Regions from separate parts of the Nocardiopsis tropica genome, predicted to be linked through region 4. Evidence: predicted binding sites of a transcription regulator. Region 4 holds the regulator's gene; each other region holds the start of a gene.
What was found. Region 4 encodes LexA, which represses DNA repair genes until DNA is damaged. Its sites were predicted from a motif close to TCGAACANNTGTTCGA; they were not measured.
Positions count from the first base shown of each region.

Region 1: ACFQBR_RS20230 (DUF6504 family protein) is a predicted target of LexA. The motif match lies at 5,410-5,425, and genes of this name have one in related genera.
Region 2: uvrA (excinuclease ABC subunit UvrA) is a predicted target of LexA. The motif match lies at 5,113-5,128, and genes of this name have one in related genera.
Region 3: ruvC (crossover junction endodeoxyribonuclease RuvC) is a predicted target of LexA. The motif match lies at 5,078-5,093, and genes of this name have one in related genera.

Region 1 covers NZ_JBHSUF010000012.1:118,976-126,393, forward strand. The annotation lists gene ACFQBR_RS20210 (glycoside hydrolase family 3 C-terminal domain-containing protein) at 1-2,643, shown strand, start outside; gene ACFQBR_RS20215 (ROK family transcriptional regulator) at 2,779-4,053, opposite strand; gene ACFQBR_RS20220 (GNAT family N-acetyltransferase) at 4,168-4,752, shown strand; gene ACFQBR_RS20225 (NUDIX hydrolase) at 4,805-5,275, shown strand; gene ACFQBR_RS20230 (DUF6504 family protein) at 5,438-5,698, shown strand; gene ACFQBR_RS20235 (M48 family metallopeptidase) at 5,906-6,835, opposite strand; gene ACFQBR_RS20240 (DivIVA domain-containing protein) at 7,179-7,418, opposite strand, start outside.
Region 2 covers NZ_JBHSUF010000035.1:2,263-9,680, reverse strand. The annotation lists gene ACFQBR_RS32825 (hypothetical protein) at 1-958, shown strand, start outside; gene murJ (murein biosynthesis integral membrane protein MurJ) at 969-2,591, shown strand; gene ACFQBR_RS32815 (glycosyltransferase family 4 protein) at 2,588-3,670, shown strand; gene ACFQBR_RS32810 (TerC family protein) at 4,039-5,058, shown strand; gene uvrA (excinuclease ABC subunit UvrA) at 5,392-7,418, shown strand, end outside.
Region 3 covers NZ_JBHSUF010000001.1:418,150-425,567, forward strand. The annotation lists gene ACFQBR_RS01750 (adenylosuccinate synthetase) at 1-409, opposite strand, end outside; gene ACFQBR_RS01755 (hypothetical protein) at 406-1,401, opposite strand; gene ACFQBR_RS01760 (J domain-containing protein) at 1,460-2,581, opposite strand; gene ACFQBR_RS01765 (NUDIX hydrolase) at 2,664-3,500, opposite strand; gene ACFQBR_RS01770 (DUF998 domain-containing protein) at 3,552-4,241, opposite strand; gene ACFQBR_RS01775 (TetR/AcrR family transcriptional regulator C-terminal domain-containing protein) at 4,336-4,980, shown strand; gene ruvC (crossover junction endodeoxyribonuclease RuvC) at 5,127-5,675, shown strand; gene ruvA (Holliday junction branch migration protein RuvA) at 5,726-6,340, shown strand; gene ruvB (Holliday junction branch migration DNA helicase RuvB) at 6,355-7,418, shown strand, end outside.
Region 4 covers NZ_JBHSUF010000006.1:269,368-276,785, forward strand. The annotation lists gene ACFQBR_RS12135 (hypothetical protein) at 232-537, shown strand; gene ACFQBR_RS12140 (vitamin B12-dependent ribonucleotide reductase) at 657-3,491, opposite strand; gene nrdR (transcriptional regulator NrdR) at 3,646-4,149, opposite strand; gene lexA (transcriptional repressor LexA) at 4,806-5,525, shown strand; gene ACFQBR_RS12155 (alpha/beta hydrolase family protein) at 5,756-6,853, shown strand; gene ACFQBR_RS12160 (hypothetical protein) at 6,894-7,418, opposite strand, start outside.

The DNA.
Region 1 (7,418 bases), on a different contig from region 4:
GACCCCGACCTGCTCCGCCGGGTCGGGGAGGCCACCGCCGACGCGGTGCTCGCAAGCCTGGACCGGGGGGCCGGACGCAACGTGTGGGCGCCCGTGGTCAACCCCCTGCGCGACCCCCGCTGGGGGCGCAACGAGGAGGGGTACTCCGAGGACCCGTGGCTGACCGGCCTCCTGGCGACCGCCCACGCGCGCGGCCTCGCCGGGAACGGCGCCCGGCTCCGCACCGCGCCGACCCTCAAGCACTTCCTCGGCTACAACAACGAGGAGGACCGCTGCGTCACCTCCAGCGACCTGCCGCCCCGGGTCCTGCGCGAGTACGAGCTGCCCGCGTTCCTGCCCGCACTGGAGGACGGGGCGGCCGTCGCCGTCATGCCCTCCTACAACCTGGTCAACGGGCGTCCCGCCCACCTGAGCCCGCTCATCGGCGAGATCCTGCGCCCGGCCGCCCCGGACCACGTCCTGGTGGTCAGCGACGCCTACGCCCCCGCCAACCTGGCCGGGCTCCAGGCCTTCCACCCCGACCCGCCGACCGCCTACGCGCACGCCCTCCGCGCCGGGGTCGACAGCCTCACCCAGGACGACGACCGCCCCGACGGCCCCCTCGGGCACGTCCGGGAGGCGCTGAGGCGGGGACTGCTCACCGAGGCCGACATCGACCGGGCCGCCCGCCGCGTGCTGTCGATCCGGCTCAGGCTCGGCGAGTTCGACCCCGCCCACCCGGCGGGCCCGGACGGCGGGGGCGACCCGGGCGCCGGGGACCGCGCAGAGGGGGGCGGAGGCGCCGCGGAGCGGCCGGGCGGGGCCCAACCCGCCGGCGCGTACACGGACGACACCCCCGCGCACCGGGCGCTCGCCCGCGAGGCCGCCACCCGCTCCTTCGTCCTGCTCCGCAACGACGGGCTGCTGCCGCTGCGCGGCGTGCGCCGTGTCGCCGTCATCGGCCAGCTCGGCGACACCGTGCTGGAGGACTGGTACAGCGGCACCCTGCCCTACGCCGTCACCGCGCGGGCCGGCATCGCCGAACGGGTAGAGACCGTCTTCTGCGAGGGCGCCGACCGGATCACGCTCGACACCGACGGCGGACGGGTGCTCGCCCCGGCCGGCGGCGGGCCCCTGGAGGTGGCCGCCCCCGGACAGGGGGACGGAACCGGCTTCGACCTCCTGGACTGGGGCGGCGGAGCCCGCGCGCTGCGCTCCGCCGGGACCGGCCTGTACGTGGACGAGCAGCCGGACGGCACCCTCGCCTGCACCGCGCCCGGACCCGGGACCTGGGAGGTCCGCCAGACCTTCCGGTTCGAGGAGCGCGCCGACGGCCTGGCCTGCCTCGTCCAGGTCCACAGCGGACGCCGTGTCGCCGTCGGCGCCGAAGGGGTCCTCCGGCTCACCGACGACCCCGCCGGGGCCGCCGGGTTCCGGGTCACGGGGCTGGGCACGGGGGCGGCGGAGGCCGCCCGGGCCGCCGCGTCCGCCGACGCCGCCGTCGTCGTCGCGGGCGACCACCCGATGGTGAACGGGCGCGAGACCGAGGACCGGACCGACCTCGACCTGGCCGCCGCGCAGGAGCGGGTCCTGCGCGCCGTGCACGCCGCCAACCCGGCCACCGTGCTGGTGCTCAGCAGCGGCTGCCCGTTCGGCGTCACCTGGGCCGACGACCACCTTTCCGCGATCCTCTGGTCGGCCCACGGGGGCCAGGAGTACGGGAACGCCCTCGCCGACGTGCTCTTCGGCGACGCCGAGCCCTCCGGCAGGCTCACCCAGACCTGGTACCGGTCCGCCGACGACCTCCCCGGCCCGCTCGACTACGACATCATCGGCGCGCGCGGCACGTACCTGTACTTCGAGGGGGACCCCCTCTACCCGTTCGGTCACGGCCTCGGCTACACACACGTCGAGTACGCGGCCCCCGCCGTCACGGTCGACGGCGGCCGGGTCACCGTCACCGTCATGGTCGTCAACACCGGACCCCGCCCCGCGGACGAGGTCGTGCAGGTGTACACGCGGCAGCTGGCCTCCCGGGTGCGGACCCCGCTGCGCGCGCTGCGCGGCTTCACCCGTGTCCGCGTCGAACCCGGCGGCGGCGCCGTGGCCACGGTGTCGTTCGACGTGGAGGACCTCGCCCTGTGGGACACCACCCGCGACAGGTTCGTCGTCGAGGAGGCGCCGCGCGAGGTGCTCGTCGGGCGCTCCGCCACGGACATCCGGACCACGGCCGCCCTGAACGTCCCGGGGGAGGCCATCCCTCCCCGCGACGCGTACGCACCGTGGTCGGCCACCGGGTACGACGAGGCCCGGGGCACCGCGCTGTGCCCGCTCACCCCCGAACGCGGCGACGCGGTGCGGGCGCGGGCGGACGGCGCCTGGGCGGCGTTCCACGACGTGGACCTCGGCACGGGGGCCGCCGCCTGCCACCTGTCGGTCAACGCCGGACACGCCGCCACCGTGCGCCTGCGCCTGGACGACCCCGGCGACGGGCCGACCCTCGCCGTCGTGGACGTTCCGGCGGACCAGGACCGCTACGGCTTCACGGCCGTCCGCGCGCCCCTGGTCCCCGACGGCGTGCCCGCCCGCGGGATCCGCGACGTCTACCTGGTGTTCGAGCGCTCCGGCACGGCGGTCGCCACCCTGGGGTTCTCGCGGGACTGACACCGGGCGGGACCCGCCGCCCGGCGCCCCGGCCCGGGGACGGACGCGTCCGTCCCCGGGCCGGGCCGGGGCGGTCGCCGGACGCGTCCCCGCGGGGACGCGTCCGCGGAGCCGCCCGCGGGTCAGTGGGACCGCCTACGAGCCGCCCGGGACCGCCGCCGTCCGGGCGGCCCCCGGCGCGGGGAGCGGCAGCAGGCCGACGTCGAGCGCGTGGATCATCGAGGCGGCCGCGCCGCGGGCCGCCGCGCTCAGGCCCAGGGCCGACAGTTCGATCCGGCAGCCGCCCGCCCCCGGAGCGAACACGTTCGCCACGACCTCCGCGCGGCAGCCGGGCAGCAGCCACGGTCCCATCGGCACGAAGTACCCGCCCAGCAGCACCACGCTCGGGTTGGTGACGTTGACGAGCGTCGACAGCCCCCGGCCCAGCCACATGCCCGCCCGCTCCAGCGCGCCCACGGCGACGCCGTCACCGCTTCCGGCCCGCTCCACCGCCACCGACACCAGTTCCGCGACGTCGCTCCCCGACAGGGGGCGGTCCGGCACGCGGTCGGGCACGGCCTCGCGCACGATCGCGCCGATGCCCGCCAGCGACTCCAGGCAGCCGCGGCGTCCGCAGGCGCACTCCGGGCCGTCCGGGGCGAGCGCCAGGTGGCCCACCTCGCCCGCGAACCCGCCCGCGCCCCGCAACAGCTCGCCGCCGGCCAGGATGCCCGCGCCGATCCCCACCTCGCCGGTCACGTACGCCAGATCCGGCGTGCCCGCGAAGGACCCCACCCGGTACTCCGCCATCGCCGCCAGGTTCGCGTCGTTGTCCACGTGGACCGGCACCTCACCCGCCCCCGCCGTACGCAGCAGGTCCTCCACCCGGTCCCGCAACCGCACGCCCTGCCAGCCCAGGTTGGGCGCGCGGGTGACGGTCCCCGCGGGCGCGTCGATCAGCCCCGGCACGGCCACACCCGCCGCCACCACGGCGCGCCCGCTGAGCTGCGGGGACTCCATGGTCTCCCGCAGCGTCCGCGCGATGCGCCGCGCGCACGCCTCCGGCCCCGCCGAACGCGCGTCGAAGGGGACGTGGCGGCCCACGAGTTCGTTCCGCAGCAGGTCCACGGCGACCACCGACAGGTAGTCGACGTTGACCTCCAGGCCGACCGCGGCCACCGACGAGTCGTCCAGCGCCAGCAGCACGCCCGGACGGCCCACCCTCTGCCGCGAGGTCTCCCCGGTCTCCAGGACCAGCCCCCGCGCCATCAGGTCGGCGACCAGGCTGGACACGGTGGTCTTGTTCAGGCCCGTCGCGGACGCGACCGCCGAGCGCGAACACGGGGCCAGCTCGCGGACCGTGCGCAGCACGACGCCCAGGTTGGTCTCGCGGACCGTCTGGAAGCTGACCGTTCCCGAACCGACCGTCACCGGGTCCCCCTCGCGTCGCCGGCGCCGCGCGCCGTGCCCGGATCGTACAGGGGCCTCGGAGGGGGCGCGGAAAGCCGGTTGCGCCGTTCCCGGCCCTCTGGTGGAATCCCGACCATGGTTCCCCCCGACGTCTTCCGCGACCAGCCCGCGCTCCACGGGACGAAGGTCCGGCTCGTGCCCCTCGACGCCGAGAGCGGCGAGGCCCTGGTCGGTCCGACGGTGGACATGGACCCCGAGGTCCGCCGGTTCACGGGGACCCACCGCCGGTTCACCGAGGACGTGCTGCGGAGGTGGTACGCCACCCGCCCCGACCACCACGACCGCGCCGACTGGGTGATCGTGTCGCGGGAGGACGGGACGGCCGTGGGCGACTGCGCGCTCCTCGGACTCGACCCGGACAACGCCTGCGCCGGGTACCGGATCGCGCTCAACGACATGGCCTTCACCGGGAGGGGCTACGGGACCGAGGCCACCGGCCTGGTGCTGGAGTACGCGTTCACGGTGGCCGGTCTGCACCGGGTGGGCCTGGAGGTGTTCGCGTTCAACGCCAACGCCCAGAAGTCCTACGCCCGCTCCGGTTTCGTCAGGGAGGGCGTCCGGCGCAAGTGCCTGCGCTGGAACGGGGAGTGGCACGACGCCGTCCTCATGTCGGTCCTCGCCGAGGAGTACGAGGAGCAGCGCGCCTCCCGGGGGCGCTGAGGGGCGCGGGGCGTGCGGCGGCCGTCCCGGCCGGTCTCGTAGGCTCGTGCGCATGCCCGTACCTGACTTCCTCCTCGCGCTGCGCGACCACGTCGGCCACGGTCTCCTCCCGCTCGTGGGGGTCACGGGGGTGGTGATCGGCGAGAACGGCGACATCCTCCTGCACAGGCGCGCCGACGACGGCCGCTGGGCCGCGCCCGGCGGCATCCTCGAACCCGGGGAGCAGCCCGCCCGCGCGGTCGTGCGCGAGGTGTGGGAGGAGACCGGCCTGGAGGTCGAGGTCGAGAGGCTGGCCAGCGTGGTCGGCCAGGAGCCCCACACCTACCCCAACGGGGACCGGGTCCAGTTCCTCGACCTGGCCTTCCGCTGCCGCGTCGTCGGCGGCGCCCCCGACGCCGGTGGGGACGAGACCCTGGAGGTCCGGTGGTTCCCGCCGGACGCGCTGCCGGACATGTCGCAGCGCGTCCTCGACCGCATCGCGAACGCCCGCGCCGACGACCCCGCTCCGTACTTCGTCGTGTAGGGACTCCGGTCCCGGGCGCCCGGGCGCCGCGACACGCCGGAGGCGGGTCCACCGCCCCGGGCGGCCCGCGCCCCTAGGGTGTTCCGGGTCCGACACCGCCCGGCTGGGCGACCGTTTCGAGAGGCTTGACTTTCTCGAACAAGAGTTCGATAGGCTGCCCGCGTGAGTCTCCTGAACGAACACATCGACGTACGTTCCACCCGGGGCGGCACCCCCGCCCGGTTCACCTGGCGCGGTCGCACCTTCCGGGTGCGCAGGATCATCGGGGACTGGCCCGCCCGCCCCGAAGTGCCCGGAACACCCGCCACCCAGGTCCACCTGCTCCGCGTCTCGGCCGAGTCCGAGGCGGGGGAGCCCAGCATCATCGACATCACCCGCGACGTCGCGTCCGACCGCTGGACCATGCGCCGCCAGTGGAGCTAGGTGTACTGACCACGGAGGTTGGTAACACCCACCCCGCCTGACACATGACGAGAGGGCCTCCGGTGCCGGTGTGGACCGCGACGTCCGCACCGGCGTACCGGAAGGCCCTCGGCGCCCCACACCGCCTGTGGCGGCGCCCGTCCCACACCCGCCGGACGCCCGGCGTCGGCCCGATGCGCGCTCCTGGGCGGACGGCCGTCCCGACGGTCAGAGGAAGACGCGTCCGCGCCGGGTGCGGTCGCGGAGCGCCGCCATCCGCCGCGTGTTGCTGGGGCGGCGGATCAGCAGGTGGTACAGCAGCAGGGAGCAGCCCCGGTCGGTGCGGGCCCGGTCCGCCATCTCCCCCATGTTCACCCGGGTGTAGAGGCGGGCTCCCCCGGCGAGGAGCCTGACGGCGTGCGCCCCCTCGGGGAAGCGGGAGTAGGCGTGGTCGTCGGCGGTGTACTCCATCGCGCGGGACAGCGCCGAACCGAGCCCCGGGACGAGGTCCCCGCCGATCGTCGCCATCCGCCGCCAGAAACCGGTGTGGCCGGCGGCCACGTGGCCGAGCTGGTGGGCGACCAGGAACGCCAGGGCCTCCGGGTCGCGCAGCCCTCCACCGCCGTCGAACAGCGCGTCCGACAGCACGAGGTAGCGGCGCCGCCCGTGGCCGGAGGCGTCCGTCCCGCAGGGCCCGCCGCCGATCCGGACATACGCCTCGGGGGGTCTCGGCAGACCCATGTCGGCGGCCAGGGACACCACCGTCCGGTACGCCTCGGGGAACTGCGTCGGCGAGATCTTCACCGACTCCGCGCGGCGCCGGGCGTACAGCAGCCCCCGCGCCGCCCAGCACACCACGGGTACCGCCGCCAGCGCGCAGACCACGCACTCCCACGACCCCGTCGCCGACCACACGGTGCGGGCGAACACCGCGGCCATCACGAGGGTCACGGCCGCGCACGCCGCCAGCAGCGGTCCCTCCCACGGGTGCGCGGGTGTCGGCACGAGTTCCTCGTCCGCGTCGCACGGGACCAGGTCGGCGGAGCGGCCGGCCACCGGCGGGAGCCGCGCCCCCGCCCCGGTGGGCGCGGTGGGGCCGGGCGCGCCGCGGACCGGCCAGGCGGTGGCGCGGCCCTCCGGGCACGTCGGGTGGAACATCCTGCCTCCCCTCGGGTCACGGTCAGTGAGACAGCAGGGTCGACTACTCGCTGTGTTCAAATATTACTTTCCGCTTCCCCGGGGATGGGGTTCGTGCGCTACGGCGTGTCCGGAAGAGGCGGGTCGGTACTGGTTGCCCGGGCGTCACGTCCGGGCCCCGCCCGGGACATGCGCCTGCCGCGGGCCCCGTCCCCGCGCGGACCCGCCCGCCGGGCGGGACCGGCCCCCTCCACGGGCCCGCCCCCGTCCGCGCCGCCGGGGACCGGAGGGCACGCGCGGCCGGTCCCGCCGGCCGGGCTCCGCCCCCGCGCCTCGCGTCCGGTGTGCGCCAGGACCGCCCCGACTACTGCTGCTCGTAGCGGCGCAGCTCCTCCGCCAGCGCGTCCAGGAACCGGTCCACCTGAGCCGGGTCGTACCCCGGACGCGCCCGGGTGGTGGCGAACTGGACCCGCTCCACCTCCGCCGCCGTGAGGGTCGCGCGGTCCGGGAGCCCCTGCTGGAGCGCGTCGAGCGTGAACTCGGCGCGGTCCAGGAAGTCGTCGACCTCCTGCTCGTTGTAGCCCGTGGTCAACCGGGTGGTGGC
Region 2 (7,418 bases), on a different contig from region 4:
CGTGGTCGGCGCGGCCTCCGCCCGGGCCGCCTACGCCGTGCTCACCCTGCCCGAGCGCGCCTGCGCCCCCGCCGGGACGGGGGCGCAGGGCGCGACCGGCACGGCTCCCGGAGACCCCCGGGCGGAGGGCACCGCGGGGGCGCCCGGGGCGGACGTCCCCTCCGCCTGGCTGCGCCGCAACTTCCGGGGCCGCGTCGTCACCCTCCAGGAGGGACCGGCCCTGGCCTCGGGGGTGTGCGCCGCCAGCCTCCTCGTCCCCGGGCCGGCGCCGCGGGTGCGCGCCGCGTCCGCCCTCGCCGCGGCGGGGGCCGCCGCGTTCGGGGCCTACGACGACCTCTCGGGCAACGGCCAGGCCCGCGGCCTGCGCGGACATCTGGCCGCGCTCGCGCGCGGAGAGGTCACCACCGGCCTGGTCAAGATGGTCGGCATCGGCGCCACCGGGGTCGCCGCCGCCTCCCTGCTGCGCCGCGGGCCGGTGGACACCCTGGTGGACGGCGCGCTCATCGCGGCCGGCGCCAACCTGGTCAACCTGTTCGACCTGCGCCCCGGCCGCGCCGCCAAGTTCGCCCTCCTCGCCGCGGCGCCGGCCCTGGCCTCGCCCGCGGCGCCCCTGCTCGGCCCGGTGGTGGGCGCCTGTTCCGCGCTGCTCCCCGACGAACTGGCCGAACGCTCCATGCTGGGCGACGCGGGGGCCAACGCCCTGGGCGCGGCCCTCGGGGCCGCCGCCGTCGCGCAGGCGCCGCGCCCGGTGCGCCTGGCGCTGTTCGGTGCGGTGGCCGCCCTGACCCTGGCCAGCGAGGTGACCAGTTTCTCTCGTGTCATCGACCGCGTCCCGGCCCTGCGCCGCCTCGACCAGTGGGGCAGGAGCCCCGTCCGCAGGACGGCCGCCGGAGGGGCGGAGGACGACGGGCGTGCCGGTGCTCCGGGCGAAGGGCGCCCGGTGGGGAGGTGCGCGTGAGGTGTCCGCGGTGTCCCGCGCCGTCCACGGCGTGACGAGCGGTGTCGGCGCGGCGGCGGCGCTCATCGCGGTGGCCACCGTGGGGGCGCGCCTGGCGGGGTTCGGCCGCACGGTGGTCTTCTCGCAGACCGTCGGCGACACCTGCCTGGGCACCGCGTACGTCACCGCGAACCAGATCCCCGCCGTCCTGTTCGAGATCGTCATCGGCGGGGCGCTCACGGCCGTGGTCGTCCCCGTCATGGCCTCGGCCGCCGCCCGCGGCGACCACGACCAGGTGCGCCGCACCGCGTCCGCGCTCATCACCTGGGTGCTGCTCCTGTCCGTCCCGCTGTCCGTCCTGCTCGCCCTCGCGGCGCCCCCGGTGATGGCGCTGATGCTCGGAGCCGGAGCCGGCTGCGACGGGGAGGCGCTGCTCGCCCTGTCCTCCCGCATGCTCGTGGTCTTCGCACCCCAGATCGTCTTCTACGGGCTGGCCTCGGTCCTGTACGGCGTCCTCCAGGCGCACCGCAGGTTCCTGGCGCCCGCACTGGCGCCGCTGCTGTCCAGCCTCGTGGTGATCGCCGCCTGCCTGGCCTTCGTGCCGCTGGGCGGCGGCCACCGCCAGGACGTCGCGGGCCTGCCGGTCGCGGCGGAGCTCACCCTGTCGCTCGGCACCACCGCGGGGGCGGCGGCCCTGTTCCTGACGGTGCTCGGTCCCGCCGCGCGGCTGAGGACGGGGCCCCGGCCGCGCCTGACGTTCCCCGCCGGGGTGGGGGAGCGGGTGCGCTCCCTGGCGGCGGCGTCACTGCTGCCGCTGGTGGCCATGCAGGTGTGCCTCCTGCTGTCGGTGGCGCTGGCCAACTGGGGCGGGGGCGCGGGGGCGGCCGTGCTCTACACCTACGCGTGGGCGCTGTTCACCCTCCCGTACGGGGTGATCGCGGTCCCCATCGCGACGAGCGCCTTCACCGCCCTCGCCGTGGCCCACGCCGAACACGACCGGGAGGGGTTCGCCGCGCTCGCCGCCGGAGGCGCCCGCGCCTGTGTGGTGGCCACAGCCGGGGTGGGCACCGCGCTGGCGGCCGCCGCCGCCCCGGTGGCCGGGGTCTTCGCCCAGCAGGATCCGCAGACCCTCGAGCGCGCCCTGTTGGCCTACGCTCCGGGTGTGGTGGGCTTCGGCCTGGTCGCCCTGCTCAGCCGGGCCCTGTACGCGTCCCACCACGGACGTTCCGCCGCCGCGGCCCAGGTGGTGGGATGGCTCGTGGTGACGGTGTGCGCCGCGGTTCTGGTGTGGCTGCTCCCCCCGGGATGGTCGATCGCCGGACTGGGCGCGGCCAGCACGGTCGGCCTGACCCTGGCCGCCGTACTGCTCTGCGCGGGCGTGGCGCGCGCGCACGGCCGCGGCGCCCTGGCGGGTGTGGCGCGCTCGGTGCTGGCCGCCGCCCTCGGCGGCGGCGCCGGATGGGTGGCGGGCCGTGCGGTCGCCGGGCTCCTGCCCGCCGACGGGGTGTGGCAGTCGGCGGGGGCGGCCGCCTCGGCGGGCGCCGCGGGGCTGGTGGTCTACGCGGCGGTCGCGGCCCTGGCGGACCGTGCCGCCGTGCGGGCCGTCGCCGACCGGGCCAGGACCGTACTCGAACGCAGGAGGGGGAAGCGGTGAACGGCAGGATCGCGCTGGTCGTCGGTACCAGCACAGGAGGCGTCGGCCGCCACGTCCGCTCACTGGGCGCGGGACTGCGCGCCCGCGGGTACCGGGTGGCGGTGCTCGGCCCGGCCGAGGCCGAGCAGGAGTTCGGGTTCACCTCGGAGGGCTTGCGCTTCTCCCCGGTGCCCATCGGCCCCGCGCCCTCGGCGGGGGACCCCGGCGCGGTGCTGCTCCTGCGCTCGCTGACGCGCGGCGCGGACGTGGTCCACGCGCACGGGATGCGCGCCGGGGCCCTCTGCGCGCTGGCGGGCGCCCGGCCGCTGGTGGTGACGGCGCACAACGCGCCGCCGCCGGTCGGGGGCCTCCTGGCCCTGGCCTACCCCCTCCTGGAGCGGATCGTGGCCCACCGCGCGGACGCGGTGCTGGGGGTGTCCGGCGACCTGGTGCGGCGGATGCGCGCGCTCGGGGCGCGGGAGGCCCGCCTCGCCGTGGTGGCCGCGCCGGAGACGGGGACGCCGCTGAACGGGCGCGAGGCCACGCGCGCCGACCTGGCGGTCCTTCCCGAGCGCCCCCTGCTGCTGACCATCGGCCGGCTCGCGGAACAGAAGGGGCTGCACATGCTCCTGGAGGCGGCGCCCTCCATCGCCGACCGCAGCCCGGAGCCGGTGATCGCGATCGCCGGGGACGGCCCCCTCTGGGGCCGCCTGCACGACACGGCGGCCGAGATGGACGCCGACGTGCGCATGCTCGGCCACCGCTCGGACGTGGCCGACCTCCTCGCCGCCGCGGACGTGTTCTGTCTCACCAGCCGGTGGGAGGGGCCGTCGCTGGTGATCATGGAGGCGCTGCGGGCGGGGCTCCCCGTGGTCTCCACCCGGGTCGGGGGGATCCCCGACCTGTACGCGGGGACGGTGCTGATGGTGCCGCCGGGGGACACGGAGGCGTTCGCGGCAGCGGTGGGGCGGGTCCTGGACGACCCCGTGCTGGCCGCGGATCTGCGGACCCGCGCACGGGAGACCGCGCGGACGCTGCCGAGCGAGGAGGACGCGGTGGAGGCCGCCGCCGCCGTCTACAAGTCGGTGCTCCGCCGCTGAGCCGCGGGGCGCCGGGGGCGGGGCGCGGCAGGATCCCCGGGCCGGGGGACGGGGACCCCTACCCGGGGGCCTGACCCATGTGTCCCGGAGGAGCGATGAATACCACCGCCGCCGCCTCTTCCCGGGAGAGGCCGGAGATGCCATCCTGATCCGTGGGTCCGAAGGTGTGTCACGGAGTGCGCACGACCGGTACCCTTGGTTTCACGTGAGGGGAGTATCCCTGTCGCGGCGGTGTCGTCATCACGGAGTACAGAGTCGTTCTCCCGGTGCCGTCGGTTCACGTCCTCCGGACGTGAGCGGGAGAGACCTCCGGTAGTTCGACGTGCGTGCACACTGCTCGCGCGCACCAACCGGAGGAGAATCCGTCCGTGGACGTTCCCATGTGGGTGTGGGCTGCGACGATCGGTGGAATGATCGCCATCCTGGTGATCGACCTGGCCATCGTCGACCACCCCTGGAGCAAGAACAAGGGTCCCCAGGAGTTCGGGATCAAGCAGGCCGCCTGGTGGGCGGCCTTCTACATCGGCATCGCCATCCTCTTCGGTCTCGGGGTCTGGTACTTCGGCGGCGGTTCGGCCGGCGCGGAGTACTTCGCGGGCTTCGTCACCGAGAAGAGCCTGAGCATCGACAACCTCTTCGTGTTCTACCTCATCCTGAGCTCCTTCGCGGTGCCCAGGAAGTACCAGCACGAGGTCCTGCTCGTCGGCATCGTCATCGCGATCGTCATGCGCGGCATCTTCATCGCCCTCGGCGCCCAGGTGATCAACGCCTGGAGCGAGGTGTTCTACCTCTTCGGCGCCTTCCTGATCTACACCGGTTACAAGATCGTCCGTGACCACATGAAGGGCGACGAGGAGGAGAAGGACTTCACGCAGACCCCCGTGGTCCGCCTGGTCAAGCGCTTCTGGCCGGTCAGCAGCGACTACCACGGCGCCAAGCTGACCGTGAAGCTCGACGGCAAGCGCCACGTCACCCCGATGCTCCTGGTCATCCTCGCGATCGGCGTCATCGACCTGGTCTTCGCGGTCGACTCCATCCCGGCGATCTTCGGCCTGACCCAGGACACCTACATCGTCTTCACCGCCAACGCCTTCGCCCTGCTGGGCCTGCGCCAGCTGTACTTCCTGCTGGCCGGCCTGATGGACCGCCTGGCCTACATCAGCTGGGGCCTGTCGGCGATCATGGTCTTCATCGGCGTGAAGATGATCTTCCACGCGCTGCACGAGAACGGCATCCACATCATCGACATCGGCATCGGCACCTCGCTGACCGTGATCCTCGGCATCATGACGATCACCATCGTCGGAAGCCTCGTCAAGTCCAGGATCGACGAGCGCAACAAGCCTGCCGTCGAGGAGGAGAAGGACGTTCCGGTCGACAGGTCCTGATCTCGGGCGGGCGGCCTCCGGGCGGCCCGCGGACATCCTGCGGAACGGCCTTTTTCGAACAGCTGTTCGTCTATAGTGGTGGTGTCCTGGCGCGCGAGCGCCGGGGCACCACCACTTCTCCGTAGTGGAAGAAACCGACGTCGGCGATCGTTAGTCTTGACGGACGGGGAAGGCCGGAGGCCTCCCCGTATCCCCTCACCGGCCCGATTCCGAGGCCGAGGCGGTCGCCTGAGGCCGTTCGCCCGCCACGCCGCGAAGCCACACACGGGTCGCCCGCCGTCATCGGACGCGGTCCGCGCCCCGGTGTGCCTATGCCGAAGGATGTCTCACTCGATGGTCGAACAACTGGTAGTCCGGGGAGCCCGAGAGCACAACCTCAAGGACGTCTCGCTGGACCTGCCGCGTGACTCCATGATCGTGTTCACCGGCCTGTCGGGGTCGGGGAAGTCGTCGCTGGCCTTCGACACGATCTTCGCCGAGGGGCAGCGCCGCTACGTCGAGTCCCTCTCGGCCTACGCGCGCCAGTTCCTCGGCCAGATGGACAAGCCGGACGTGGACTTCATCGAGGGCCTGTCCCCGGCGGTGTCCATCGACCAGAAGTCCACCAGCCGCAACCCGCGCTCCACCGTCGGCACCATCACCGAGGTGTACGACTACCTGCGCCTGCTGTGGGCCCGCATCGGCGTGCCGCACTGTCCGGAGTGCCGCCGGGAGATCGCGCGGCAGACGCCGCAGCAGATCGTGGACCGTGTCCTGGAGATGACCGAGGGCACCCGCTTCCAGGTGCTGGCCCCGGTCGTGCGCGGACGCAAGGGCGAGTACACCGAGCTCTTCAAGGACCTGCAGTCCAAGGGCTACACCCGGGCGATCGTGGACGGCGAGGCGGTGCGCCTGGACGAGGCGCCCAAGCTGGGCCGCTACGACAAGCACGACATCGCCGTGGTCGTGGACCGGCTCTCCGTCAAGGAGAGCGCCCGGGGCCGGCTCAACGACTCCGTCGAGACCGCGCTCAAGCTCGCCGGCGGCACCATCGTCCTGGACTTCGTGGACCTGGACGCCGACGACGCCGAGCGGGAGAAGGTGTTCTCCGAGCACCTCTACTGCCCCTACGACGACCTCTCCTTCGAGCAGCTCGAACCCCGCTCCTTCTCCTTCAACGCCCCCTACGGCGCCTGCCCCGACTGCTCGGGCCTGGGCACCCGTATGGAGGTCGACGCCGAGCTGCTGGTCCCGGACCCGGAGAAGACGCTGGCCGAGGGCGCCATCGGCCCCTGGTCGGGCGGGCCCAACAGCGGCTACTGGGAGCGCATCCTGACCGCGGTCGGCGAGGCCGTCGGGTTCGACCTGGACACCCCGTGGGAGAGGCTGCCGCGCCGCGCGCGCAAGGCGCTCCTGGAGGGGCACGACACCCAGGTCCACGTCACCTACCGCAACAGGTACGGGCGCAACCGCTCCTACTACACCGAGTTCGAGGGCGTCATCCCCTGGGTGAAGCGCCGCCACTCCGAGACCGAGAGCGACTACGGTCGCGAGCGGCTGGAGGGGTACATGCGCACCGTGCCCTGCCCCACCTGCGAGGGGACCCGCCTCAAGCCGGTCGTGCTGGCCGTGACGGTGGGCGGCCGGTCCATCGCCGAGGTCGCGCAGATGTCGCTCACCGACAGCGCCGCCTTCCTCGCCGGACTCACGCTCTCCGACCGCGACGCGGTCATCGCGGCCCAGGTCCTCAAGGAGATCAACGCCCGCCTCGGCTTCCTGCTCGACGTCGGCCTCGACTACCTGAGCCTGGCCCGCTCCTCCGGGTCGCTCTCCGGCGGCGAGGCCCAGCGGATCAGGCTCGCCACGCAGATCGGCTCCGGTCTGGTGGGAGTGCTGTACGTGCTCGACGAGCCGTCCATCGGCCTGCACCAGCGCGACAACGCCCGCCTCCTGGAGACCCTCCAGCGGCTGCGCGACATCGGCAACACGCTGATCGTGGTCGAGCACGACGAGGACACCATCCGCGCCGCCGACTGGGTGGTGGACATCGGCCCCGGCGCGGGCGAGCACGGCGGACACGTCGTGGTGTCCGGCATCGTGGACGAACTCCTCACCTCCGAGACGTCGCTGACCGGCGAGTACCTGTCCGGCCGGCGCGTCATCGCGCTCCCCGAGGGGCGGCGCCCCCTCACGAAGGGGCACGAGCTGGTGGTGAAGGGCGCCCGGGAGAACAACCTCCACGGGATCGACGTCGCGTTCCCGCTGGGCGTGTTCACGGCCGTCACGGGAGTGTCCGGTTCGGGCAAGTCCACCCTGGTCAACGAGATCCTGTACAAGGCGCTGGCCAAGGAGCTCAACGGGGCGCGCGACGTGCCCGGCCG
Region 3 (7,418 bases), on a different contig from region 4:
CGCGCGCCCGCTCCCGCACCCGGTTCGCCTCCTGGTGCCAGGGCGTGCTGACCAGCGCCCGGCGGTCGACCGTGACCAGCGAGAACGGATCGGGGACCCCGAGCTCCGCGAGGTGCCGGGCCTCGGCGGCCAGCGCGAAGGGGTCCACGACCACGAGCCGTGACAGGTGGGTGGGGACCGGCCCGCCCGGGGCGAGGGTTCCCGCCCCGAACTGCGCGAACGTGTGGTGCCGGCCGTCGGGGGCGACGACGTTGTGCGCCGCCTGCGCGCCCCCGTTGGCGCGCACGACGGCGCCGAAGCGCCGCCGCGCGCACAGCAGGTCCACCGTCACGCCCTTGCCCGCGTCGCCGAACCCCAGGTCGACGACGACCGCGTTCCCGTCGGACCACCGCGGAGGAGTGCCCGTCACAGCCGGCCCACCCCGCCCTCGTCGGCCCCCGCGGGGAGGCCGCCCGGGGCCGGTGCGACCACCACCGAGCCGCGCGCGGAGGACAGGGGGCGCAGTGCCTTGCCGACCGCCTCCCCGGCGTCCGACCCGGCCTCGGCCAGGTCCGAGAGCCCCTCCTCCAGGTCGATGGCCTCCTCGGCCAGCCCGACGGTGACCGCGATGGTCTCCGACACCGCTTCGAGGTCGTCCAGGTAGATGACGTTCTGGCCCAGGTGGGTGTCCCAGAACCCCCTGACCTTCGGGTCGCCGTAGTAGTGGCTGCCCGTGGGCATGATGAAGAAGACCTCGAAGCTGCGCCGCAGCTCGGCGAGGATCTGCGGGAACGGGATGTTCTCGGTGACGTCGTCGCCGATCACCTCGCGCACCTCGCGCGCCTTGACCGACCCGTAGGCCATCTCGTCGCCGATGACGAACAGGTAGCCGCGCCGTCCGCGCTTCTCCAGGCAGTCCATCGCGGTGTGCCGCGCCATGAAGTACATGGCCAGCTCGTAGGACTCGGTGGCCTGGCCGCCCCCTCCGCCCTCCAGCAGGATGTTGCCGAGGTCGTCCTCCAGCTCGTTCCCCGACTCGAACTGGCCGACCTGGAGCGGCGCCCGGTCGCAGGTGGCGTCGCCGATCCCGCCGAACAGGATCTGCGGGTCCTCCACGTACCCCTTGCGCAGCAGGAGTCCGAACAGGTCGGGCAGCTTGGTCTGGAGGACGCGGGGCACGGTGCCCATGGAGCCGGTGACGTCGAACAGCACGGAGATGGCGAGCGAGTTGGGGTGCTCGTCGGAGTCGCGGCTCTCCCGGACGCCGACGTCCCGGGGGTCCAGGCTCGGGTGGGTCTTCCACTTGCTGCGGGGGGTGGAGGCGAGCACGTCGTCGGTGTAGCCGAAGCTGCTGGACCCGACGGAGGAGTTGTACGCCTGGCGCGCGTGGTAGGCGTCGGTGGACCAGTTGCTGTTTCCCATGGGTGGGTCTCCTTCTGAGGGGACGGGGGCGGCCGGGAGGGGCCGCGGGGTCGGTGCCCTAGCGGGCGGGGGCGGTGGGTGGGGAGGGTTCCGGCATGTGGAACGGGCGGAACCGGCGCGGGCCGAAGACGCGCTCCAGCACGTCGTCGAGTTCGCAGAGCAGGGCGAACCCGTCGCGGGGCCGCCGCTCGGGCGCCGGCAGGGTGCATCCGCGCGCGAAGGAGCGCAGTTCCCGGGGCAGGCGCCCCCCGGTGACGAACTCGACGCACCGGGTGGCCATGTGGATGTCGGTCTGCGCCAGGGCCGGGCGTCGCGCGGCCACCTCGGGCGGGTAGAAGTCCTCGCGGCCCGGCACCACGGCCGGGACGTGCGGTGCGGTGCGCGAGGCGTGCGAGGTCACCGAGTAGCACCAGTCGACCAGCACCAGCCCGTGCTCGGCGGGGTGGACCAGCACGTGCTCCGGCACGACCGCGCCGTGCACGACCCCTGCCCGCGCCGCGTTGCCGACGGCCACCAGCAGGCGGCGCCACATCCACGCCGCGTCGCGGGGGTCGATCCCGTCGGGGTGGGCCCGGCGCACGTCGGCGAGGGTGTGGAAGCCGTGCAGCCGCCCCAGCACGTTCGCGCGCCGCTCCACCCCGGTCGCGGAGTCGCGGTGCTTGAACGAGTCCACCAGCTCGGGGACGAACGCCCGGTAGTGCTCGTGGCCCTTCTCGCGCATGCGGCGCAGGGCGGTCGCCTCGGCCTCCATCAGGTCGTTGTCGCGGGGGGACCGGGGGAGCTTGAGCACGGCGTCGTGCCACTCCCCGTCGCGGTAGCGGACCGGGTGCAGGTCGGCGACGTCGCCCCGGGCCAGGCGTCCCGCCGCGACGCGGTAGGCGCGCGTCCGGGTGGCGAGGGTGAGGTCGTCGAAGCGCAGGTCCCCGGCGGCCATCTCCCGGTACAGGGCCCACAGCCGTGTGAGCCGGGTGAAGGCCTCCGAGGCCTCCGCGCGACGGCTCCCGGGCGCCGGGTCGGGGTGGACCAGGCGGGCCAGGCGGCGGTACTCGGCGGTGGCGGCCGGGGGGACGGCTCCGCCGCCGACCGGCACGGGGCCGAACAGCGCGGCGGGGTCCTCGGCCATGGAGACCGTGCGCAGGGCCGTGTCGAACGCCGCGGTGTCGTGCTGTTCCGTGCTCATCGGTCCCTCCCTTCCCGTACGTGGCGCGCGGCCCCCGGCGCGGGGACGGTGGGGCGGCGCCGGGGCGGTCGGACCGCCCCGGTCACTGGGTACTCCTCAGCAGGGGCGGGTGCAGGAGCGCGGCGCCGCCGGCCCGGTACAGGCGGGCACGGCGCCCGCCTCCGGAGCCGCCGTGCTCGGCGAGTTCCCCGGTGTCCTCCACGAACCCGGGGGTGGCGAGGATCTTGCGGTGGAAGTTGGCGGCGTGCAGGGTGCGCCCCCACACCGCCTGGTACACCTCCCGCAGTGCCGTGATGGTGAAGGCGGACGGCAGGAACGCGGTGGCCAGGGCGGTGTACTCCAGCTTGGAGCGGGCGCGTTCGACCGCGTCGGCGAGGATCCGCCCGTGGTCGAACGCGAGGTCGCGGCCGGCCCGGGAGCCCTCGCCGTGCCCGAGCTCGCTCCACGGGACCCAGGCGGCCTCCTCGGTGTCCCTGCCGCTGTGGGGGTCGGGCAGGTCGGGGGCCAGGAGCATGTGGGCGACCGAGAACACGCGCATGCGGGGGTCGCGCCCCCGCGCCCCGTAGGTGCCCAGCTGCTCCAGGTGCAGCTCGGTGGGGAGCCGGGTCTTCTCCGACAGCACGCGCAGGGCGGCCTCGGGCAGGTCGGGGTCGGCGGGGCCGTCCGGCCCGTCCTCCGCGCGGACGAACCCGCCGGGCAGCGCCCACCGGCCGCGCTGCGGGTGGGCGGCGCGCCGTGTGAGCAGTACGTGGGGGGTCCCCGTCCGCCGGGCCCCGGTCTCCCCGGTCCCGGCCTCCGGACGGATCGTGAGGGCGACGACGTCGACGGTGACCGCGGCGGGGGCGAAGGCGTGGGGGTCGTAGCCGGAGAGGAACCTGCTCTCCGGCTCGTCGTGCTGGGGCGTCCTGTCCTCGGTCACGTGCGGGTCCTCGTTATTCTCAACCTGAGTTTTTCTCTGACTGAGATGAACTTAGCACGCAGTCCGACCCCCGTCCACCCCTTTTCCACCTCCCGCGTCCGGGGCCGGGTCCTTCCGGGCGGTCGAGCGCAGGAGCAGCCATGCCGCGGCCGCGAACCAGGTCAGTCCGACCGTCAGGACGACCCGCTGTCCCAGGCCGTGGAAGCCGTGCTCGGCGGACGCCATGAAGGCCGCGAAGAGCGGCGGGACGAGGGCGCCCGCGGCGCAGCAGTACGCCACCCACGCCCGCCGTCCCGGCTCTGCGGCCAGGCGCCACGCCATCGCCAGGGGTGCCGCGGTGAGGGCGGCGTGGAAGGGCAGCACGTTGACCGCGTGGACCGTCCCGGCCGGGGTGGCCGCGCCCGCCGTCCCGACCCCCACGGGGTCGGTCGGGAACACGCCGGCGACGACCAGGCACGCCCCGGCCAGGGCGGTCAGGGCCGGCAGCGCGAACGAGCTCCGGCCGGTGGGCGCCGCCCTGCGCACGCCGACGGAGAAGGCCAGCAGGAGGAGGCCGGTGGCGATGAAGTTGGCCGTCTGTATCCAGCCCCTCTCCCCGAGGGCGAGTTCGCTGCCGAACCGGTGGAGCGGCTCGTAGTCCGGGCGGTACGCCCCCTCGGCGAGGAGCACCGGGACGAACAGGGGGGCGGCGGCGCCGCAGGCGAGGAGTGCGCGGGTGAAGCGGTCGGCGGGGGGTGCCATGCCTGTCTCCTTGGCGTTGGTAAGTCCTTATCACCGCTAAACTACCTTAGCGGTGATAAGCTCCCTGTTCCGGAGACACGGGACAGAGGGCGGTGTGAGGGTGGACCGGCGGACGATCGTCGAGGCGGCACTGGGACTGCTCGACGACGAGGGGCTGGACCGGTTGACCGTCCGGCGGCTGGCCGAGCGCCTGGGCGTGAAGTCGCCGGCGCTCTACTGGCACTTCCGCGACAAGCGGGAGCTCCTCGACAGGATGGCCGAGCACCTGCGCCCGCCCCAGAGCCCCCCGGGCCCCGGGGAGGACTGGCGTTCCTGGTCGCTGCGCCGGGCCCGGGAACACCGGGCCGCGCTGTTGTCCCACCGCGACGCGGCCCGGGTCGTGGCGGGCAGCCGCGCGGGGGCGGCCACCCTCGCCGCCTTCGACGCCGAACTCGCCGTCCTGGTCGGCTTCGGCTTCGGTCCCGTGCGCGCCGTTCGCGCCGCGGTCCTCGTCGACCACTACGTGGTGGGCTCGGTCCTCCAGCAGCAGGCCGACGCGCAGCGCCACGCCGACGCGGGGGAGACACCTCCCGAGGACCTTCCCGAGGAGGCGCGGGCCGCGCTGACCGGAGCGACGCCCACCCTGGCCGCGGCGCTCGCCGGAGGAGGGGACCCCGGTGGGGACGAAGCCTTCGAGGACGGCCTGCTCATGATCGTCGACGGCATCGCGGCCGGCCTCGAACGGGACCGGACCGCCTGATCCGCAGGGGGATCGCGCGGGGCGTGCCGGTCAGGCGGGGGAGGCGACACGCCCGGGCGGACGGACGGCGGGGGTCGGCGCCCACCGCTAGCATGGTGCGAACGGACGTTCGAGGACATGCGCGAAGACGGGCGAGGGTGGGCGGAGTGCGAGTGTTGGGGATCGACCCGGGGTTGACCCGGTGCGGGGTCGGTGTCGTCGAGGGGGCCATCGGCAAGCCGCTCACCCTCCTCGGGGCCGACGCCGTCCGCACCAGCCCCGACACCGAGCTGCCCCAGAGGCTCGTCGGCATCGAGCGCGGGATCGAGGAGTGGCTGGACCGGTTCCGGCCCGACGCGGTCGCCGTCGAACGGGTCTTCGCCCAGCACAACCTCAGCACGGTCATGGGCACGGCCCAGGCCAGCGGCATCGCCCTGGTGTGCGCCGCGCGCCGGGGCCTGCCCGTCGCCCTGCACACACCGAGCGAGGCCAAGGCCGCCATCACCGGCAGCGGCCGCGCCGACAAGGCGCAGGTCGGCACCATGGTGGCGCGTATCCTCGGACTCGACGGTCCTCCCAGGCCCGCGGACGCGGCGGACGCCGTCGCCCTCGCCATCTGCCACATCTGGCGCGGCGGGGCGCAGGCCCGGGTCGCCCAGGCCGCACAGGACTTCGCCCGCAAGGTGGAACTCGCCCGCCGCACCCGCGGCCGCTAGCTCCCCGCCCCCAGGAAGGAGAAGGGCACCGCCCCCGGTGCCCGCACGAGATGATCGCGTTCCTCACCGGCCGGGTGGCCGCACGCGGCGCCGGCAGCGCCGTGATCGACGTCGGCGGGGTCGGCATGACCGTCCAGTGCACCCCCTCCGCCCTGTCCCGGCTCCACGTCGGCGAGACCGGCACCGTGTCCACCAGCCTCATCGTCCGCGAGGACTCCCTGACCCTGTTCGGGTTCGCCGACGACGACGAGAGGCACCTGTTCGAGCAGTTGCAGACCGCGTCCGGGGTCGGACCGCGACTGGCCCTGGCGATCCTCTCCGTCCACAGCCCGGCCGGCCTGCGCCAGGCCGTGGCGACCGAGGACACCGCTGCCCTGACCCGTGTGCCGGGCATCGGGAGGAAGGGCGCGCAGCGCATCGTCCTGGAGCTGGCGGGCAAGCTGGAGTCGCCCGTCCTCACCGACGGCACGCTGCCCCCCGCGGAGGGGGCCCCGGCGGGGGCGTCCGACGCCGCCCGGCGCGCGCAGGTCGTCTCCGGCCTCGTCAACCTCGGCTGGTCGGCCAAGGACGCCGAGGCCGCCGCGGCCGCCGTCACCGCCGAGTCCGCGAGCACCGACGTCGCCGTCCTGCTGCGCACCGCCCTGCGCAGGCTCAGCCGCGCCTAGGAGGAAGGCACCCCATGCACGAACCGTACGAGTCCGGCGAGGCCCACGGGGCCGCCCCGTACGAGCGCGAGGCGGTCTCCTCCGACGCCAGCCTCGACGACCGCCAGGTCGAGGGTGCCCTGCGCCCCCGCGCCCTGGACGAGTTCGTCGGGCAGGAGCGGGTGCGCGAGCAGCTCTCCCTGGTGCTCGACAGCGCCCGGAGGCGCAACCGGGCCCCGGACCACATCCTCATGTCCGGGGGCCCCGGCCTGGGCAAGACCACCCTGGCCATGATCATCGCCGCCGAGATGGGCGCCCCGCTGCGCATCACGTCGGGCCCGGCCATCGAGCGCTCCGGCGACCTGGCGGCCGTCCTCTCCACCCTCCAGGAGGGCGAGGTGCTGTTCCTGGACGAGATCCACCGGATGGCCCGGCCCGCCGAGGAGATGCTCTACGTCGCGATGGAGGACTACCGGGTCGACGTCGTGGTCGGCAAGGGCCCCGGCGCGACCGCCATCCCCCTGGAGATCGCCCCGTTCACCCTGGTCGGGGCCACCACCCGGGCGGGCATGCTGCCCGCCCCGCTGCGCGACCGGTTCGGTTTCACCGCGCACATGGACTTCTACTCCCCGGACGAGCTGGAGCTCATCCTGCACCGCTCGGCGGGTCTGCTCGGGGCGCCCCTCGCGGAGGACGCGGCCCGGGAGATCGCCGGGCGCTCGCGCGGGACGCCCCGTATCGCCAACCGGCTGCTGCGCCGGGTGCGCGACTACGCCGAGGTCCGGGGGGACGGGCAGCTGTCGCTGCGGACCGCCCGTGCCGCGCTCGAGCTGTACGAGGTCGACGGCCTCGGCCTGGACCGGCTGGACCGCGCCATCCTCGACGTCCTCATGCACCGCTTCCGCGGGGGCCCCGTCGGCCTGTCCACGCTCGCGGTGTCGGTGGGGGAGGAGGCGGAGACCGTGGAGGTCGTCGCCGAGCCGTTCCTCGTCCGGTCCGGCTTCCTGGCGCGCACCCCGCGCGGCCGGGTGGCCACGCCGCAGGCCTGGGCGCACATGGGCCTCACCCCGCCGCCGGACGCCGCGTTCGGCGCGGGGTC
Region 4 (7,418 bases):
TCCGTGCGCTGCGAGGCGTTAGGGGACAGCATCAACCCTGTCATGAGCTATGCCCGAAACCCAGCCCTCGTGTCCGGAGTGTGACGGGCGGGCCCTCCTGTCACCTCCCAGGTCAACGCCGCTCCCCTCCCCCGACGCATGCGCGCCGCGTGGCGCGCCCACGGGCGCGGGGATAACGTCGGTCCCGCACGCACCGCGCCGGCTCCGGCCGGGACGAGGGAAGGAAGCACGATGCCAGCAGTGCCCAGCGCCGTTCTCACCACCGCGGGTCTGGTCGGCGGGTACTCGGTGGCCCGCGCCACCGGCAACCGGCCGCTGGGCGGGGCGGTGCTGGCCGGTTTCGGCGCCGCGGCGTTCGAGACGTGGCGCCGCCGGTCCGGCGTGGGAACAGCGGTGGCGCTCACCGCGGTGTACGTGGGAGCGTTCGGCCTGGCGCACCCGCTGGCCCGGAAGGTCGGCTCGTGGCCCGCCGTGCTCGGCGTGACCGCCGCCACCGCGGCGGTCGCCGTCGCCGCGGGCGACCGCGACCGCGGCTGAGGCCCCGGCCGCCGCCGGGCCGGAGGGCGGGCCCCTCCGGAATCGCCGCCGGGGGCGGGGGCCGTACGGCCCCCGCCCCCGGCGGGCGTGTCCCGGCCCCGCTCGGGGCCGTCGTGCGATCAGCTGCAACCGCTGGTGGAGCCGCAGCCCTCGCAGGCGTAGCAGCTGCCGGAGGGCCGCATCCTGGTGCCGCAGGTGACGCACAGCGGCGCGTCGGCGACGAACCCCTGGCCGGCCAGCAGGTCCGCCGTGGAGTGCACCTCGGCGGGCTCCGCCGGGGACGCCTGCGGAGCGGGCGCGGCCGGGGTCCCGGGCGCCTCCGCCCCGTGGGTGGCGGCGGACTGGGCGTAGGACTCCACCTGGGCGGCGACCTGGGCCGGGTCCTCGCCCGCGAGCTGCGCCTGGCGCTCGGAGGCCGACAGGACGCCCAGGGCCGCGCGCTCCTCGTAGGGCAGGTGGTCCAGGGCCAGGCGGCGGAAGATGTAGTCCACCACCGACTGGGCCATGCGGATGTCCGGGTCGTCGGTCATGCCCGCCGGGTCGAACCGCATGTTGGTGAACTTGTCCACGTAGGTCTCCAGCGGCACCCCGTACTGGAGGGCGATGGAGATCGCGATGGAGAACGCGTCCATGACCCCGGCCAGGGTCGAACCCTGCTTGCCGAGCTTCATGAAGACCTCGCCCAGGCCGTCGTCCGGGTAGGAGCCCGCCGTGATGTACCCCTCGGCGCCGCCCACGGAGAACGAGGTGGTCTCGCTCGGACGCTTCTTGGGCAGGCGGCGGCGGACCGGGCGGGCCACCTCGACGGTCCGCACCTCGGGCTCCGCCTCCTCCTTCTCCGACGCGCCCGTCGACAGCGGCTGGCCGACCTTGCAGTTGTCGCGGTAGACGGCGAGCGCCTTCAGGCCCAGCTTCCAGCCCTGGAAGTAGATGTGCTCGAAGTCCTCGACCGTGGCGTCCTCCGGCACGTTCACCGTCTTGGAGATCGCGCCGGACAGGAACGGCTGCACGGCGGCCATCATCCGCACGTGGCCCATGGGCTTGATGTAGCGGCGGCCCATCGCGCAGTCGAACACCTCGTAGTGCTCGGGACGCAGGGAGGGGGCGTCCACGACGTGGCCGTTCCCGGCGACGTACTCGACGATCGCCTCGGCCTGCTCGTCCTGGTAGCCCAGGTTCGCGAGCGCGCGCGGGATGGCCTGGTTGACGATCTGCATCGAACCGCCGCCGACCAGCTTCTTGAACTTGACCAGCGAGAAGTCGGGCTCGATGCCGGTGGTGTCGCAGTCCATCATGAAGCCGATGGTGCCGGTGGGCGCGAGCAGGCTCGCCTGGGCGTTGCGCCAGCCGTTGCGCTCCCCGACCCTGAGGCACTCGGCCCACTCGCGGGTGGCCGCGGCGTGGACGGACTCCTCCAGGGAGGTCACCGTGCGCAGGTCGTCGTTGGCGGCGGCGTGCTTGCGCATGACGCGCTTGTGGGCCTGCTCGTTGCGCTTGTAGCCGTCGTAGGGGCCGACCACCCCGGCCAGCTCCGCGCTGCGGCGGTAGGCGGTGCCGGTCATCAGCGAGGTGACGGCGGCGGCGACGGCACGGCCGCCGTCGGAGTCGTAGGCGTGGCCGGTGGCCATGAGGAGGGCGCCCAGGTTGGCGTAGCCGATGCCGAGCTGGCGGTAGGAGCGGGTCGTCTCACCGATCTTCTCGGTCGGGAAGTCGGCGAAGGTGATGGAGATGTCCATCGCCGTGATGACCAGCTCGGTGAGCCTGGTGAAGCCCTCGACGTCGAAGGTGTCGTCCTCGCGCAGGAACTTCAGCAGGTTGATCGAGGCCAGGTTGCAGGACGAGTCGTCCAGGGACAGGTACTCGCTGCACGGGTTGCTGGCGCTGATCCGCCCGGTCTCGGGGTTGGTGTGCCAGTCCTGGATGGTGCCGTCGTACTGGATGCCGGGGTCGGCGCACTCCCAGGCGGCCCTGGCCATCCGGGTGAAGAGGTCCTTGGCGTCCACGGTGGCGACGACCTCGCCGGTGGTGCGGGAGGTGAGGCCGAACTCGGAGCCGGTGTCGACGGCGCGCATGAACGCGTCGGAGACGCGGACGGAGTTGTTGGCGTTCTGGTACTGGACGCTGAACATGTCGGCGCCGCCCAGGTCCACGTCGAAGCCGGCGTCGCGCAGGGCGCGGATCTTGTGCTCCTCGCGGGCCTTGGTCTCGACGAACTCCTCGATGTCGGGGTGGTCGACGTCCAGGACGACCATCTTGGCGGCCCGGCGGGTGGCTCCGCCGGACTTGATGGTCCCGGCCGAGGCGTCGGCTCCGCGCATGAAGGACACGGGTCCGGAGGCCGTGCCGCCCGAGGACAGCAGCTCCTTGCTGGAGCGGATGCGGGAGAGGTTCACACCCGCGCCGGACCCGCCCTTGAAGATGATCCCCTCTTCCTTGTACCAGTCGAGGATCGACTCCATGGTGTCGTCGACGGAGAGGATGAAGCACGCGCTGACCTGCTGCGCCGAGGCCGTCCCGACGTTGAACCACACCGGCGAGTTGAAGCTGAACAGCTGGTTGGCGAGGGCGTGCTTGAGCTCGTGGTCGAAGATCTCCGCGTCCTCGTCGCCGGCGAAGTAGCCGTGCTCGACGCCGGTCGCGGTGTAGACGCCGACGACGCGGTCGATGAGCTGCTTGAGGCTCCACTCGCGCTCGGGGGTGCCGACGGCTCCGCGGAAGTACTTGCTCGCCACGATCTGGGTGGCGTTCATGGACCAGGAGGCGGGGAACTCCACGCCGCGCTGCTCGAAGTTGACCGTGCCGTCACGCCAGTTGGTCATGACGACGTCGCGGCGCTCCCACTCCAGGGAGTCGTACGGGTGCGTCCCGGGGGTCGTGAAGACCCGCTTGATCTTCAGGCCCTTGCGGCTCCCCTTGCCCTTGCGCCCCGTGGAACCGCTGGCGGTTTCCGTCATCGTGGATTCTCCCCCTACCTCGTGGGCACGGCCTGCCCAACCGTGCACGGCGTCCTTGGAATACGGGACGGCCGGTCACGGGAGGACGTGTCCCGCGGTGTCCGGCCGGCCCCTGCGGTGCCCCGCCCGCGGCCCTCTCCCGGCCGCGGGGGCGCTACCCGGTGGTGGTGCTGCTCTCGGGGAGGGGGCCGGCCGCGCCGCCGTCGCCGTCCTCCCGGTCCTGCCGCAGGCTGGCGATCTCGGCCTCGAAGTCGGCGAGGCTCTCGAATCCGCGGTAGACGCTGGCGAAGTGCAGGTAGGCCACCTCGTCCAGGTCACGCATCGGGCCGAGGATGGCCAGGCCGATCTCGTGGGCCGGCACCTCGGCGACGCCGCGTCCGCGGATCTCCTCCTCGACCTGCTGGCCGAGCTTGGCGAGCGCGTCCTCGGAGACGGGGCGGCCCTGGCAGGCCCGGCGCACCCCGGCGATGATCTTGGTACGGCTGAAGGGCTCGGTGACCCCGGAGCGCTTGGCGACCATCAGCAGGACGGTCTCCTGCGTGGTGAACCTGCGCTCGCACACCGGGCAGGACCGGCGGCGCCTGATGGCCGCGCCGTCGTCGGTGGACCTGCTGTCGATCACCCTGGTGTCCGGATGGCGGCAGAACGGACAGTGCATCCTGGTTCACCTGCTTCCCTCACCGAATCGACACCCTGTATCTCTACTAAACCACAACTCCTGGGCAATCCATCCCGCGAGAGCACCAGATGTTGTGGTCGAACTTAGGCGCACCAAGGGGTGGCCCGCAACTCCGCGGCCCGCGTGTCCCGCACGCGGACACGCGACGGGACCCGCGGCGGAGGCAGGGGGGCGGACAGGGGGGCGCGGGGGCGCCGGGCCGCCCCGGGGGCGTCCGGCTCCGTCGACAAGAATAGCGGCGGAGGCCCCCGGCGCCCGCTGCGACCGGCGGCCCGCCGCGCCCGGAAGCACGTCCCACGAGGGGGTTCCGGCATCGCCCCCGGGATCCGGGAGACCAGTCCCACATCCCCCGGAACCGCCCTCGGGGAGACGTGTTCGCGCATTCCGGGGACAACACCACGTGAACACGTGTACACACGTCGGTAGAGGCCGGAAATTGACCGCGAAAACACGCGGGACAATGGACCGAGCCATCGAACGCTTGTTTGATATCACCGTGCGCAACGTCTAATGTTGACTGTGATTTCACGCTGGTTTCGCCATCACGCGGACCCCAGGTCGGCGCGGTTGCGGACCGGTGGTGGCCAGTCACGCAATCAGGCCCTGACCGAACCGAATGCCGAGGAGGCCCGGCCGTGCCGGAGGAGAATCCCGGAACCGCAGATTCCACCGCCGTTCTCACCGCAGTGGGGAACACGGGGGGATCCACGCCCGAAGCCCCCAAACTCACCGCCCGACAGCAGAGCGTCCTGAACTGCATCCAGCGGTATGTGCGCGAGCGGGGCTTCCCCCCGTCGATAAGGGAAATCGGGGAAGCGGTCGGCCTCTCCAGCCCTTCCAGCGTGGCGCACCAGCTCAAGGTCCTCCAGCGCAAGGGCTACCTGCACCGGGACCAGAACAGGCCCCGGGCGGTGGAGCTGCGCTCGCCCGGCCGCTCCGCCGGCCGGACCGTGACCCCCGAGGACATCGACCCCTCGCGCGCCGCGGCCGTGCCCCTGGTCGGCCGCATCGCCGCCGGCGGGCCCATCCTGGCCGAGGAGTCGGTGGAGGACGTGCTCGCGCTGCCCCGCCAGCTGGTCGGGGAGGGCCGCCTGTTCATGCTCACCGTGGTCGGCGACTCGATGATCGACGCCGCCATCACCGACGGCGACCTGGTCGTGGTCCGCCAGCAGCAGGACGCCAACAACGGTGACATCGTGGCGGCCCTGCTGGACGACGAGGCGACCGTCAAGGTCCTGCGCCGCGAGGAGGACGGCCACGTCTGGCTGATGCCGCGCAACGAGGCCTACGAGCCGATCAACGGTGACGCCGCCACCGTCCTGGGCAAGGTCGTCGCGGTCATGCGACGCGTCTGACCCCGGTCCGGCCCCACTGCCCCGCGCCCCCGGCGCCGTCCTGCGACGGCCCGGGGGCGCCGTGCCGTGCGCGCGGGCGCCCGGCGGCCGGGGCCGCTCGGCACGCGCGCGGTCGCGGGAACCTCGGCGCATCCCCGGCCTCCCGGGCATGGGCCGCCCGGCAGGCTCACGGTCGCGGGAGGGCCTGTGGACGACGGGGGCCCGCCGGGCGGGGCCGCTAGGCTGGAACCGTGTCCACACCACTCTCCTCCCCCTCCGCCCGACCGCGCGCCGCACTGGTCGGCGGTGCCCTCGCGGTCCTGCTCTCCGCCGCCTGCGCCCCGGCCGACACAGGCGGCGCCGAGCCCCCCGGTGCCGGCGGGGTCGAGCGCGAACTCGCCTTCGAGGGCGGCGGGCACGAGGTCTCCGCGAGCTTCCGCACACCGCACGACGCGTCCGGGAGGGTCCCCGGCGCACTCATCATCTCCGGCAGCGGTCCCACCGACCGCGACGGCAACGCGCCCGCGCGGCCCGACGCCGACACCAACCGCAACCTCTCCCGCGTACTCGCCGAAGCCGGCGTGGCCTCGCTGCGCTACGACAAGTTCGGCAGCGGCCCGGACCCGCAGACCGGGGAGGAGACCGGCCCCGGGGGCGTCCGGACGATCGCCCCTGTGGACCCCGGGGTCTTCGACCGGCAGGTCGTGGCGGCGTACGAGGAGCTCGTCGCGCAGCCCGAGGTGGACCCGGGGCGCGTGGTCGTCGTCGGCCACAGCGAGGGCGCCCTCTACGCCCTGCGCGCCCACGAGCTCATCGGCTCCGGGCACCCCTCGCCCGCGCTGGTGCTGACCGCCCCTCCGGGCACGCGCTACCTGGACCTCCTCGACCGCCAGGTCACCGAGCAGGTCCGCATGGCGGAGGGGGCGGGCCAGATCGAGGAGGCGGAGGCGGTGCAGCTCCTCTCGGACATGCGCGCCGGGCGGGCCGCGGTCAGGGGAGGACGCGACCTCACGTCGCAGGAGAGCGACCGGTTCGGCGTCTACACACCGTGGAACGCCGACTTCCTCGCGTTCATGGACGGCCTCGACCCCGTCGAACTCGGTCGCGACCTGCCCGAGGGCACACCGGTCCTGGTCCTGTGGGGGGAGGACGACGCCCAGGTCTCTCGGGAGGACGTGGACCGGCTCATGACGGGTCTGGACGGCGCCGAACGCGTGGACCTGCCCGGTACCGACCACATCCTCCGAGCCTTCGAGGACGAGCCCGGAGCGGCGGTCCTGGACTCGGACAGACCCTTCGCCGAGGGGGTCGCCCCGGCGCTGGAGGAGTTCCTCGACACCGCCTGGTAGGGCTCCCGGCCGTCGGGGGCGCCCGGGGGGCGCCGGCCCGTCACTCGGGGATCGACTCCGGGAGGGCCCCGACCACCGCCAGGGCGAGCTCCTCCGCGTCGGCGACGATACGCTCCTCGTCGGCCGGCTCGGTCGCGTCGTAGCGGGACGCCACGCTGTAGCAGGACTCCAGGTACAGGTTGGAGACCCGCGTCCCCACGCAGCCGACCGTGAACGGCGCCCCGCGGGTCCAGCGCACCGCCTCCTCGCCGACACCGTCCAGCCCGGTGGTGTCGTGCTGTTCCGTGGTCGCGCGCAGATTGTCGGCGGCGGTCGTCACCCCGCCCGGGTTGGGAGCGGCCACCATCACCAGCGTCGCCGTGGCCGGAACCGCCTCTCCCGGGCCCTCCGGGGTGGCCCAGCGGCACTGCCACCCGGACCCGGCCGGGTCCTCCGGACCGCCGACCGGCTCCTCCAGCTCCAGTTCGTGCCCCGGCACCAGCGCGTCCAGCGTCTCCGTCGCGACGGCGGCGCACCCGGGGGCCGACTCGTACTCGCCCGTCTCCGGGGAGTCCCGCGTGACGAC